3 regions of the Viridibacillus sp. NPDC093762 genome follow, and region 1 is predicted to be linked to each of the others. Evidence: riboswitches for the same ligand, from Rfam matches in the RefSeq annotation. Region 1 holds a riboswitch; each other region holds the start of a gene.
The links. A riboswitch is a leader RNA that binds a small molecule or an ion and turns the genes downstream of it on or off. The one in region 1 is predicted to bind S-adenosylmethionine.
Positions count from the first base shown of each region.

Region 2: it holds a riboswitch for S-adenosylmethionine, as region 1 does, so the genes downstream of both, ACQKM9_RS07395 (O-acetylhomoserine aminocarboxypropyltransferase/cysteine synthase family protein) here and ACQKM9_RS15555 (methionine ABC transporter ATP-binding protein) in region 1, are expected to answer to the same signal.
Region 3: it holds a riboswitch for S-adenosylmethionine, as region 1 does, so the genes downstream of both, ACQKM9_RS04380 (cyclase family protein) here and ACQKM9_RS15555 (methionine ABC transporter ATP-binding protein) in region 1, are expected to answer to the same signal.

Region 1 is NZ_JBNNUK010000013.1:58,690-62,979, forward strand. Features, by position in the region: gene ACQKM9_RS15545 (MetQ/NlpA family ABC transporter substrate-binding protein) at 1-710, opposite strand, end outside; gene ACQKM9_RS15550 (methionine ABC transporter permease) at 774-1,442, opposite strand; gene ACQKM9_RS15555 (methionine ABC transporter ATP-binding protein) at 1,435-2,460, opposite strand; SAM riboswitch class I at 2,587-2,693, opposite strand; gene ACQKM9_RS15560 (thioredoxin family protein) at 2,750-3,058, opposite strand; gene ACQKM9_RS15565 (hypothetical protein) at 3,070-3,414, opposite strand; gene gcvH (glycine cleavage system protein GcvH) at 3,494-3,874, opposite strand; gene ACQKM9_RS15575 (arsenate reductase family protein) at 3,953-4,290, opposite strand, start outside.
Region 2 is NZ_JBNNUK010000004.1:89,240-93,529, reverse strand. Features, by position in the region: gene ACQKM9_RS07405 (hypothetical protein) at 1-1,436, shown strand, start outside; gene ACQKM9_RS07400 (NADPH-dependent oxidoreductase) at 1,587-2,318, opposite strand; SAM riboswitch class I at 2,518-2,631, shown strand; gene ACQKM9_RS07395 (O-acetylhomoserine aminocarboxypropyltransferase/cysteine synthase family protein) at 2,748-4,043, shown strand.
Region 3 is NZ_JBNNUK010000002.1:110,714-115,003, reverse strand. Features, by position in the region: gene ACQKM9_RS04390 (biotin-dependent carboxyltransferase family protein) at 1-403, shown strand, start outside; partial or broken gene ACQKM9_RS04385 (GNAT family N-acetyltransferase) at 534-975, opposite strand; gene ACQKM9_RS04380 (cyclase family protein) at 1,019-1,756, opposite strand; SAM riboswitch class I at 1,833-1,928, opposite strand; partial or broken gene ACQKM9_RS04375 (VOC family protein) at 2,070-2,174, opposite strand; gene ACQKM9_RS04370 (putative bifunctional diguanylate cyclase/phosphodiesterase) at 2,274-3,998, opposite strand.

The sequences.
Region 1 (4,290 bases):
TTTTCGTTATTCTCATCTTCTTTACGAACAGCAATCACATTAATGTACTCTGATTCTTTATCTTCTAATGCAATTGCGTCTTTTCCTGGGCTTATACCTGCGTCAATAGCGAAGTTAGAGTTGATTAATACTGCATCACCTTCGTCGTTTTTATACATTTGTACAAGCATTTCAGGTGCAGTGTTTGCATCAAATTTTAAGTTTTTTGGGTTCTTAGTGATATCCTTAATTTCGGCTGCAGTTTTATCTACACCTTCTTTTAATGTGATAAGACCTTTCGCTTCAAGTAGTGATAACATACGTCCATGGTCTGAAACTGAGTTACTTAGAAGAATTGTTGCGCCTTCTGGAAGATCTTCGAGTTTTTTATATTTTTTAGAATAGATACCGATTGGCTCGATGTGCACTCCACCAACATTAACAAAATCATATCCATTTTGCTTTTTCTGAAGCTCTAAATAAGGGATATGTTGGAAGTAGTTTGCATCTAAATCGCCATTTTCAAGATCTTTGTTCGGTAAAACATAATCTTGATACCTTTCGATTTTAAGCTTGATACCTTCTTTTTCTAGTAAGGGCTCTGCTTTTTCTAAAATTTCAGCATGCGGAGTATTAGCTGCACCGATTACTAATTCCTCTTCTGATTTACCACAAGCTGCTAAGCTTAGGGCTAACACTCCTGTAAGGATTCCTGCTACAAGTTTCTTCATGTTCTTAACGCTCCTTTTTACTGTTTAGTTATATGTGATCGGTTTTACCCGTATAAGCTTAAATTATCTTTTATCAATCTTCGTCGTAATAAGGTCACCGACAAATTGAATAACAAATACCACTACTAAAATAAGGATTGTTGCAACAAAAGTTACATCGCTTTGACTTCTTTGGAAACCGTCTAAAAACGCTAATGTCCCCAGTCCGCCTGCCCCAATAACACCCGCCATAGCTGTGTAACCAACAAGTGCAATAGCTGTTACAGTAATACCCGAAACTAATGCGGGTAATGATTCTGGGATTAACACTTTACCGATAATCGTAGAAGTTTTGGCACCCATCGAACGTGCCGCTTCAATGACACCTTTATCAATTTCTTTTAACGCAATTAAAACCATACGTGCATAAAAAGGTGCTGCTCCAATGATTAATGCTGGTAATGCGGCATTGGGACCTCGAATTGAGCCTAATAATAGCTTCGTAAATGGTATTAATAGAATCACTAAAATAATGAATGGAATCGAACGGAAAATATTCACGATCGAACCTGTTAACCAACTTACTAATTTATTTGCCCATAATTGCTGAGGGCTTGTCAAAAACAGCAAAATACCTAAAGCTAAACCAATGACAAATGTGAAAATTGTAGCAACGCCTGTCATATACAGTGTCTCTATAGTTGCTTCCCACATTCTGTCCCATTGTACATTCTGGAAGAGATCATTAAGCATTTTCGATCACCTCCGTTTTTACTCCATGTTCATTCATATATGTGACTGCTTTTTGTACATTATCATTATTGCCATCTAGCTGTATAATCAGCGTTCCATATGGTCCACTTTTCGTTTGCGAAATATTACCATGGACAATATTCACGTCTAAATTAAGTTCACGACTTAAATGTGAAATAACTGGCTGGCCAGTTGAAGAGCCTACAAACATTAATTTTACAAGTGTTCCTGATGGGTAGTTTTCAATAATTTGTTCAATTGATTCTTTACGTTCAATCGTATCTGTAATTTGAGAAACAAATCGTTTTGTAACGTCTGCTTGTGGTGATTGGAATACATCTAGGACATCACCATTCTCAACAACTTGTCCAGCTTCCATTACCGCCACGCGATGACAAATTTTACGAATGACATGCATCTCATGTGTGATAAGTACAATAGTTAAGCCTAATTTTTCATTGATATCGACTAGTAAATCTAAAATCGAATCCGTTGTTTCAGGATCAAGTGCTGAAGTAGCTTCATCACAAAGCAATACTTCTGGGTTATTTGCCAGTGCTCTAGCAATACCTACACGTTGCTTTTGACCACCTGATAATTGAGAAGGATATGCCTTCTCTCTTCCTTTTAAACCAACTAATTCAATAAGCTCTAATACCTTCTTTTGACTCTCCGCTTTAGATAAACCTGCAATTTCTAATGGAAATGCTATATTTTCTTCTACAGTGCGTGACCAAAGTAAATTGAAATGTTGGAAGATCATACTGATTTTTTGACGCGCATTACGTAACGCACTTCCTTTAATCGACGATACTTCCTGACCATTCACAACAACTTTACCGGTTGTCGGTTGCTCCAAACCATTTAATAACCGAATGAGCGTACTTTTACCCGCTCCGCTGTATCCAATAATGCCGAATATTTCTCCGTCTTCAACAGATAAATTCACATTTTTGACAGCGGTTAATTCTCCGTTAGCGGTTTTATATTTTTTCATAACATTTTCTAACTGAATCACTGTCATACCACCTTTATTTTAAAACTAAAAAGTATGCACTTTCTACTGGCATCTCTTAGAAACTAAAAAAACCCTTCTGCAGATTAACAGAAGGGTTCAACGCAAAGCTATATACGTAAAACCGTTCTCTCATCTTCCAAAGTAAATACTTTGTGTGATTTGGCACCGTGCCATATAAATATGACGGTTGCCGGGCTTCATTGGGCACTTCCCTCCACCTCTCTAAATAAGAGTAACGACAATATTTAATTAGTTATGATTGCTACTTTATCACGCTATTACTTTAACGTCAATCATTTAATTGTAATTTTTCAAATAAATAAGGTACTGATTGAAATGCGTAGATTTTATCGCGGATTTTACCATTTTCTGAAATAATTAAACAAGGGACACTTTCAATTTCATAATCAAATGCTACGTCTTGTATATAATTTAAGTTCGCTTTACCAATAGGAATATGGCTTACGACATGCTCTACTACTTCCATCATTTTCGATGCAACTGCACACGTTCCACATAATGGTGTGTATAAATAAAAAGCCGAAAGCGAGGTGGTTTTCATAGTTTCTTCCCATTGTTCACGTGACCATTCTTCCATCTTCTTCATTCCTATACTATTAGATATTTTTTATGAACTGTAAAATTTGCCGCCAATAATATTCTAGCTAAATGTCTTCTAGGAGTAGCTTCTACTTGTTTATAAGTAGAGGAGGTGTGTAGATGACGAGCATTTGGGAACTCTCTTTTAAAAAGAGCACGGAGCTTATCACCCGATGAGTCAGCATCAAAAAATGCATACATTTCGCAGTCCTCATATGGTGCCAAGATTTCTTCTAATCGGCTCGCACTAACTGTTCCATTCGTACATATTATCGGAATGTTCTCTGCTAATATTGGCGCAATTCGCAACTTATCTTGGCGCCCTTCCACGATAATCAGCTTGTTAAAAGTCATATATACCCTCCTAACAAATACTTTTTGCCGTTTACCAAGTTTAAAAAAACGCCGAGCAAATGCACGGCGTTTTTAGATCTTATTCTTCGATAATTGCTTCGTATTGTTCTGCAGTTAATAATGCATCAACTTGAGCGTTATCTGCTGGTTCTACTACAACCATCCATGCTTTTTCGTATGGTGATTCGTTAACGAATTCTGGGCTTTCTTCTAGCTCTTCGTTAATTTCAACAACTTTACCAGAAATCGGAGCGTAAAGTTCAGATACAGTTTTTACCGATTCAACACTGCCGAACGGCTCGTCTGCTACTAATTCGTCGCCTACTTGTGGAAGTTCAACGAAAACGATATCACCTAGTTCTGATTGTGCGAAATGTGTAATACCGATACGTACTTTTCCGTCTTCAGTTTTTACCCACTCATGTTCTTCAGAATAGCGTAAGTCTTTTGGTGTGCTCATGAATACCCCTCCAAATATGTAATTAATTTCACTTTAAGTTTGACATATTTCCAGTGTAAAAACAAGCATATGTCTGTGTTATTTCCATGTCTGTTCAAAGTCTGATTCTTTAAATCCTAATGTCACTTTTTTACCGTCTGTAACGATTGGACGCTTGATTAACATACCATCTGATGCAAGCAATTCTAATTGCGCATCTTCCGACATATCAGCCAGTCGATCTTTCAATTGCAACTCTCTATACTTCATACCTGAAGTATTAAAAAATTTCTTCAATGGTAAACCACTAGCATCTAGATACTGTTTTAATTCCTCTTTAGAAGGTGTTTCTTCAACAATGTGCTTATCTGTATAGTTTACCCCATTTTCGTCTAACCATGCTTTTGCTTTACGACAAGTTGTACATTTTGGATATT
Region 2 (4,290 bases), on a different contig from region 1:
GTATAGAACGTAATTTGAAAGGTATTCTGTTTTTAGGAAGCTTAGGTTTTGGTGTATATATTTTGGCAGCGCCATTATTTAATGCAAATGAAAAATACACATCAGCTGAAATGACACAAAAAGTGGAACTGAAGGCATTTGATGAAACAAAAACACCTGCAAGCGTACCGCCAAAATTTGCTCGTAATAAAATGAAAAAGGCTTTTAGCCAAGTACCAAATACAAGCTACTATGAATTAGGTAGTTTGCAAATTCAGAAGGTTAACGGCGAATTTGTGTATATTGCGCCTGTTGAATTCTCAGGCTTCTTTAAATGGACGAAGGGGAAAGTAACACCAGGTTATTTTAAAATGAGTGCTACTGATTCTTCAGATAATCCAAAGTTCATCAAATCAGAAATGAAATATACAACTTCTTCATTTTTAAACAATAATGTTGAGCGTCATATTCGTTTAGAAAATCCAACGAAAATTTTCTACGGTGAGCCTCAACTTGAAGTTGATGATAATGGTAAACCATATTATATTCGTTCATATGGGAAATTCATCACAGCGCGTAACGGCTTTGATGCAGAAGGTATTGTTATGGTCGATGCAAAAACAGGTAAATCTCAGACATTTGCTTTAAAAGATGTACCAACATTTATCGACGGTGCAGTTTCACCGGAAGCAGTAAGCCTTCAAAATAGCTATTTTGGTAACTATGTTCACGGTTTCTGGAATAGTAAATTTGGGAAAAAAGATGTGAAATTACCTTCGGATGAAGGAACGGAAGCTAATGTTAGCCCAATCTTTGATGAAAATGGTGATATGTACTACTTCACAGATTTTACAAGTCCTAAAGAAGGTGTCGATTCAATGCTCGGTTATTCATTAACAAATGGCCGAACTGGAGAGGCAACGTATTACACGGGGAACCAAGAGGAAGCGTACATGGATTCTCAAGGAGCATTACAAATAATCGAAAAGAAATTTATCGAGAAAAAGTGGCATGGTCAAATGCCAATCATCTACAACTTCTATGGTGAAGCAAGCTGGTTAACACCAGTGCTCGATTCAAACGGTTTCTTACAAAATTATTTCATCGTCTCAGCTGCTAATCCTGAGCTTTCAGTTTCAGGAGCTACTCCAAATGAGGCATTAAGACAATATAAAGCTATCCTAAGTCGTGGAGGCAGTTCAGTAAACGGTAGCTCTAAGCAAGAGCAAGCTACTATTAAAGGAAAAATTGTCCGCGTTTATAAAGAAAAAAATGGCGACTTTACAACAGTGTCGTTTATGTTAGATAACAAAGATAACTATAGCGTCAGCTCAGAAGTTGTACCACTAGCAATTTATCTACAAGAAGGTGACACAGTCGAAGTGAAATATATCAATTCAGGCGAAGTCTTCCTACCTGTAAAAGAGCTAGTAATTGAAGGTTTAGTAAAAGAATAAAATGCCTGCCTGCCACTAAATAGTGGCAGGTTTTTTAATGGGATTATAAATAGGTGAAAGAATTGAGGTGTAGTAAAACAACTTATAATAGGTTGAACTCAAAAAGAAAAGCTCTAAAACTAGGTATCCCTAATTTCGGAGCTATGTCCCTTACTTCCAAGTGAAGCCTTTTTGTGCTAAAAATTCATTGATATGTGGTCGACGCTGTTCTATTAAGAAATCCGCCATTTGTTTTGTCCAATTGGCCATTTTACGATTCGACCCACGACTTGCATAGTAACCTTCCATTGTTGCATCATACTCATCTAACAATGTGTCATATTGTTCTACATCATAATTGTTTTCATGTAGTACAGCTTGAACTGGTAAACGAGGTTTTGTTTCATTACGTTTCGTAGGTACACCAATCGTCATAGCAAACAATGGGAATACGTATTCAGGAAGACCAAATAATTCACTAATTTCTTTTGGATTATTACGCGCTCCACCAATATAACAAATACCGTAACCTTGGTCTTCAGCAGCAATAACGAAGTTTTGAGCGAAAAGTGCAACATCTGCTACACCCACAAGTACGTTCTCTGCAGTATCAGCAATAATTTCTACACCATTCTTTTGTCCCGCAACCTGCAGTCGTTTAAAATCTACACAAAATAAAAATGAAGCACCCGCTGTTCCGAATTGGAATTCATTATTAGAAAGTTCTCCAAGTTTTTTCTTCTTATCTTCATCTGTAACCCAAATAACGCTATAAGCTTGTACGAAATGCGAGCTCGCTGCCATTTGTGCTGTTTCAATTAAATCTAAAACTACTTCTTTAGAAATAAGTTCGCCTGTATATTTACGTACAGAAGCGTGACTACGTAGTAATTCTCTTGTCATTATCTGAATCCCCTTTGTTAAATAATATATATTTATTTTCTATCTTTAGGCTAACATATTTTAAAGTCTACTTAAATTAAATTCATCTTTCATAAAATCATAGCTATTAAATTTAATGTTCAGAAAAAACAAATAAAAGTATTGACATTAGTTCGAGATATCTTCTATACTTGTCAACAAGATGGAACTGAATCAAATACTCTTATCAAGAGCGGCGGAGGGATAGGCCCTGCGATGCCCAGCAACCGGTGAGTGACGAACTCACAATGGTGCTAATTCCTACAGATTTTTAATCGGATCTGACAGATAAGGGGAGGAAAAATTGCTTATGCAACCCTCTTCTTAGCGAAGAGGGTTTTTATTTTTCCAAAAAATCCTCCTCACACCTCCGATTTGCCATCTCAAAAAAACATTTAGGAGGAATGAATGATGACAAATTTACGTCCAGAAACTTTATTATTACACGGTGGCCAAGTGGCAGATCCAACAACAGGTGCTCGTGCTGTACCAATTTATCGTACAACTGCTTATGCTTTTAATAGTACGGAGCATGCTCAAAAACTATTTGCACTTGAAGAACCCGGTAATATTTATTCTCGTATTATGAACCCAACTGTCGATGTATTTGAAAAACGCGTTGCTCTATTAGAAGGTGGAACAGCGGCAGTAGCACTATCTTCAGGAATGGCTGCTATTTCGTTTTCAATTTTAAATATTGCGCGTGCAGGCGATCATATTGTTGCTTCAGGTAGTTTATATGGCGGTACATATAATTTGTTAGCCAATACTTTACCACGCTATGGCATTACAGCTTCATTTGTAGATGAAAGAGACCCAGAAAATTTCCGTACAGCGATTCAAGAAAATACAAAAGCAATTTATGTGGAAACAATCGGTAATCCGAGTTTAACTGTAGTGGATATTGAAGCTTTGGCAAATATCGCACATGAAAATGAGATTCCATTAATTGTTGATAATACATTTCCATCACCATATGGTTCAAATCCAATAGCGTTCGGTGCTGATATTGTAGTGCACTCTGCAACAAAATGGATTGGTGGCCATGGTACAGTAATCGGTGGTGTTGCTGTCGATGCTGGTAAATTTGATTGGACACAAGGGAAATTCCCTGACTATACAGAGCCAGATGCATCTTACCATGGTATTCGCTACGGTGTTGATACTGCAAGTGCTGCATTCGCAACTCGATTACGCGTACAATTGCTACGTGATTTTGGTCCAACATTAAGTCCTGACAATGCATTCCAGTTAATTCAAGGACTTGAAACATTACATTTACGTGTACCACGACATAATGAGAATGCTCAAAAAGTAGCTGAATACTTGCGTGGTCATGAAAATGTTGAGTGGGTTAGCTTCAATGGATTTGAAGACAGTGCCACTCATGAAAATGCGAAAAAGTATTTAAAAAATGGCTTTGGCTCAGTATTAACATTCGGTATTAAAGGTGGTCGTGAAGCTGGTCGCCAGTTAATTGATAACATTGAGTTATTCTCGCATGTAGCAAATGTTGGTGATGCACGGTCGTTAATTATCCATCCAGCATCTACAACACACCAACAATTAAGTGCAGAAGAATTAGTTCTAGCGGGTGTATCTGAAGAACTTGTCCGTTTATCAATTGGTTTAGAAGCAATTGAGGATATTATTGAAGCACTAGATAATGCTTTTGCAAAAGTAACAGAAGCTGTTGTAACAAAGTAAGTATTTATTAATGAAGAAAAGGCTAAGACAAAGGATGACGAGGGGCATTATGTCGTCCTTTTTTCTTTTTAAATCGTTATTTTAAAACTAGTGACATTTAATCTTAAATTTCAAAATACAGCTAAAGTGTTGTTATTCTCATCTTATATGACCTTCTGAGAAAAACAATTGTCCTTCCAGGAAAGATTTTTCTTGTAATCTGTTCATTTATAGTCTAGAATCATCAATAAGTAAAAAAATTGAAGCA
Region 3 (4,290 bases), on a different contig from region 1:
AGAGTGGGATTGTTTTACCACTGAAAGTCAGCATTGTTTAACAAACAACCCTTACACACTTTCTACAGAGGCTGATCGAATGGGGTACCGCTTTGAAGGACCAACGTTATCATTGACAGAGAAATTCGAATTGTTATCAGAGGCTGTGACGTTTGGAACAGTTCAAATCCCACCAAATGGTAAACCGATCATTTTAATGGCCGATCGCCAAACAACTGGGGGTTATCCGAAAATGGTTCAAGTCATCACAGCTGATCTAGCTAGTCTTGCACAGTTACAAACAGGTGCTAAAATCCGATTCGAGCTCGTAACATTAGAAGAAGCTCAACAAGCATTAATAGCGAAAGAACAAAAAATTAAAACCATTGCTACTGCTATTCGCTGTTCTGCAAAGCTTTCTTAACATGTAAGAAGTATTGTCCAACTAAAATATAGTAGAACAAACAGAAAGAGCATGTTTTGAATAATCTACATTTCAAAACATGCTCTTATCGTTTTATATATTTTTGTAAATAAAATAATAATTAATATACTTATAACTCTAATTTCATAAAAGCGCTATTCGGATCGTCAATGTAATTAGAAAATGGCTTACAATATTGAAAACCATTTTTCTAATTCAGCTAGCAGGTACAAAAGCCACCATTGAACCTGTTTCTAAACTTAGACGCTTATAACCGCGGTACATTGCCTCTTCAATGATATGATCAAGGATACGCCTTTCCGTAAATATTATGAAGAAGTACGCATGGATTTTATTTCACCATGGTGTGCATCCAATTCTATTAGTGCTCCGCAACCTTCTAATGTACCTGCTTCCCATGCACTCCAGAAAGTAATCTCTATTTTTATCAATTCCTCGATATTTAACGCATGTATACTTTCTGGTGGAGAATTTAGTGCCATACCTTGAAGATGCTCCTCCAAAAACACCTTAACTGCGTCACCTGATAAATCATCAATTCTAATAACCAAAGAGTTCACCTCTCAGTTCCTATTATTCATTTGCTATGAGTAATTAAGGTAGGATGGCAAATGAGCGAACTGGGAAACCTGAAGCCTTTTCAGGTTTAGGTACGATGTTAAAGATGACAGCCCCTTTTGCGGGTAGCTGGTCTAAATTTGTTAGCAACTCTACTTGATATGTATCTTGTTCCAATACATATAGTTCACCTAGTAATGCATTGTTTTGACGGTATAAAATGCTAGAGTCCGTATCAAATGTTTCATGTCCTACTGCTTTAATATGACGCTCTTCAAACAAGAATTTTAGTGCATCTACCGACCATCCTGGTGCATGCGGATTTCCCTCAGCATCAAAGTTATTAAATGCTTCTACATCAGGCCAACGTTTACTCCAATCTGTACGAAGTGCAACAAATGTACCTGCCTCAATTTCACCGTGTTCTACCTCAAAATTCAAAATATCTTCAACTGAAATCGTGAAATCATGATTCTCTGTTGCATCTTTTGAATGATCTATTACAACGAGCGGCAGTGCAAGCTCTTTTAACTCTAATTCTTCTAAATAACGAGCATCACGAACAAAGTGAATAGGTGCATCTAAATGTGTTCCATATTGTCCAGCAAACGAAAAATTCTGAGCAAAAAAGCCATCATCATGTGAAAATAGAGTTGTTTTTTCCAACCCTTTAAATGCGTTGAAACGTGGTGTTTCTACTCCAAAGGTATGTGTTAAATCGATCCATTTCTTTTCTTTTAACGTTTGTAGTGCATTGATTAATTCTGTTGACATATCCATCACCTCATCATTTTTTGAACAAAAAAACCTCTTCTTGATAAGAAGAGGTTGACGATACGTCCATGCACTCTTCTTATCTTCAAGCATACGCTTCTGGAATTAGCACGGTACATCGTCCGTTGCTGAGATTTCACAGGGCCAGTCCCTCCACCTCTCTGGATAAGAAAAAAGTTATTTTGTTGATTCTTAATTTACAACTTTAGAAATCTATTGTCAATAAAAAATTTAGAAAATTCTTTATAATGTATGATTTTAATAATTTATTATGATAGCTTTTCATTCTACAAAAATTGCGTAAGAGGCGATTCTAAGCTTTTTTGATACCAAATGCTATCCACCTACCATCAATATCTTCAATCACAAATTCTTTATTGTTGTAGTCTGTATTACTTAATGAGCGAACTATTTTCACACCTTAAAAATCCATTTTGAATAAAAATCATACAAAAAGGTCACCTCAGTGTATAGGGCGACCTTTTTGTATAGCTTTCTCAGTATATAAGGCATTTCCCTAGATTCTAGATAAATACAATTCATGTAATTTTGCGGAAAATTCATCTGTCGGTAATGGCTTACTAAAGTAATATCCTTGTGCAAAGTCACATAGGTTTTCACGGACGATATACAATTCATCTTCCGTCTCTACCCCTTCGGCAACCACTTGCATACTCAATGCATGCGCTAATTTGATAATAGCGGTCACCATTGCGACATTACTGAGCCCTGTTTTTAAACCATGGATGAACGATTGATCAATCTTCAATACATCAATTGGAAACTGCTTTAAGTAGCTGAGTGAGGAATAACCTGTTCCAAAGTCATCAATCGCGATGATTACTCCCAGAGCTTTTAGTTGATTAAACGTTGCAATCAATTCCTCTGTTTGATGCATTAAGCTCATTTCGGTAATTTCTAACTCTAAATTTTTAGCGGGTAAACCTGTATCCTGTAATACTGCACGTAAATTGTTCACAAAATTCCTTTCTTTCAAATGAATAGGCGAAATATTAACTGAAATACGAATATCCAACCCATATTCATCAAGCCACTTCTTCATTTGTTTACAAGCCCTTTTCAATGTCCATTCACCAATAGAACTAATCAATCCGCACTCTTCTGCAAAAGGGATAAACTTAGCTGGAGAGATAAAGCCGTAATCCTTATCATACCAACGAATTAAACCTTCCATTCCGATTAATTGATTGGTTTTTAAATCGATTTTCGGTTGATAATACAGTTCAATTTCATCTTGCTTTATAGCATGACGAAGTTTTGTTTCTAGCAGCAGGAATTGATTATGAGTACTATTCATCGTATTTTCATATTGTATGTAATTGCTAGCTCTATTCTTTTTTGCTTCAAGCAAGGCGACATTTGCACATTTTATTAAGTCCTCTGGTGTATTTGCATCAGCTAGACTTGAGCTTATGCCGATACTAATAGAAGAATAGAATTCAAACTGTTCAATCAAAAAACTATCTTCAAAATTGGCCATTATTTGATGTGCCTTCCAAATGGCATGTTCATTATTCTTCATGATGATGGCAAATTTATCACCACTATAGCGAAATAGTGACTTTTCATCTATTCCTAATCTTTTCAAGCGAGTCGCTACTTCGATTAGAAATAAATCACCTGTTAAATTACCTAATCCATCATTAATGCTTTTAAAACGGTCAATATCCATCATTAAGAGTGACAATGAAAAGCCTTCTTTTTGTGCGTTTTTGAACAGGTCTGCTAAACATATATTCAACATACGACGGTTATATAAACCCGTCAATTCGTCATGATAAGCAAAGATTTTTAGTTTTTTGATATTTTTTTGTTCTGTTACATCTGTCCGAATTGACACATATTGGTAAGGTTTTCCTTTATCATTCAAAAAAGGTATGATCGTTGTTTGCACCCAATATAAACTACCATCTTTTGCACGATTACAAATATCACCACGCCATATTTTCCCGCTACCAATTGTACGCCATAATTCTTTAACAAAAGCTTTAGGATGATGACCAGAGTTCAACAAACGGTGATCTTGCCCAATTAACTCATCTTTACTGTATTTTGAAATGGTACAAAAATGATTATTTACAAATGTAATGATACCTCTATTATCTGTTATAGCAACAATAATAGATTGGTCTAATGCATGCTGAATATCTATTAATTGTTGGACTGAATACGCATCATTAAGTTGGCTAAGATCCGTCGCTTGACTATAACCTTGATCCATATAACCTCACCCCTAATCAATTTCGGCATTATTCGTGCAATTTCTCTCATGTACCTATTTTATCACAACCAATATAAGGCTATTATTCAAATAAAAACAAAAGGTAAAAAGACCTAAATCGAAAAAAATATGAATTAATAAAAGCAAAAGTGAATGGTATCTATTATCAAATTTTTACACCTTTCATATAGTATTTATAGTAGTTGTGACATGTTTTTTCTACAATATATAGGTTTTTAGCTGTAAAATAATTCAAAAACAGCATTCGTAAAATGCAATAAGCTGAAAAATT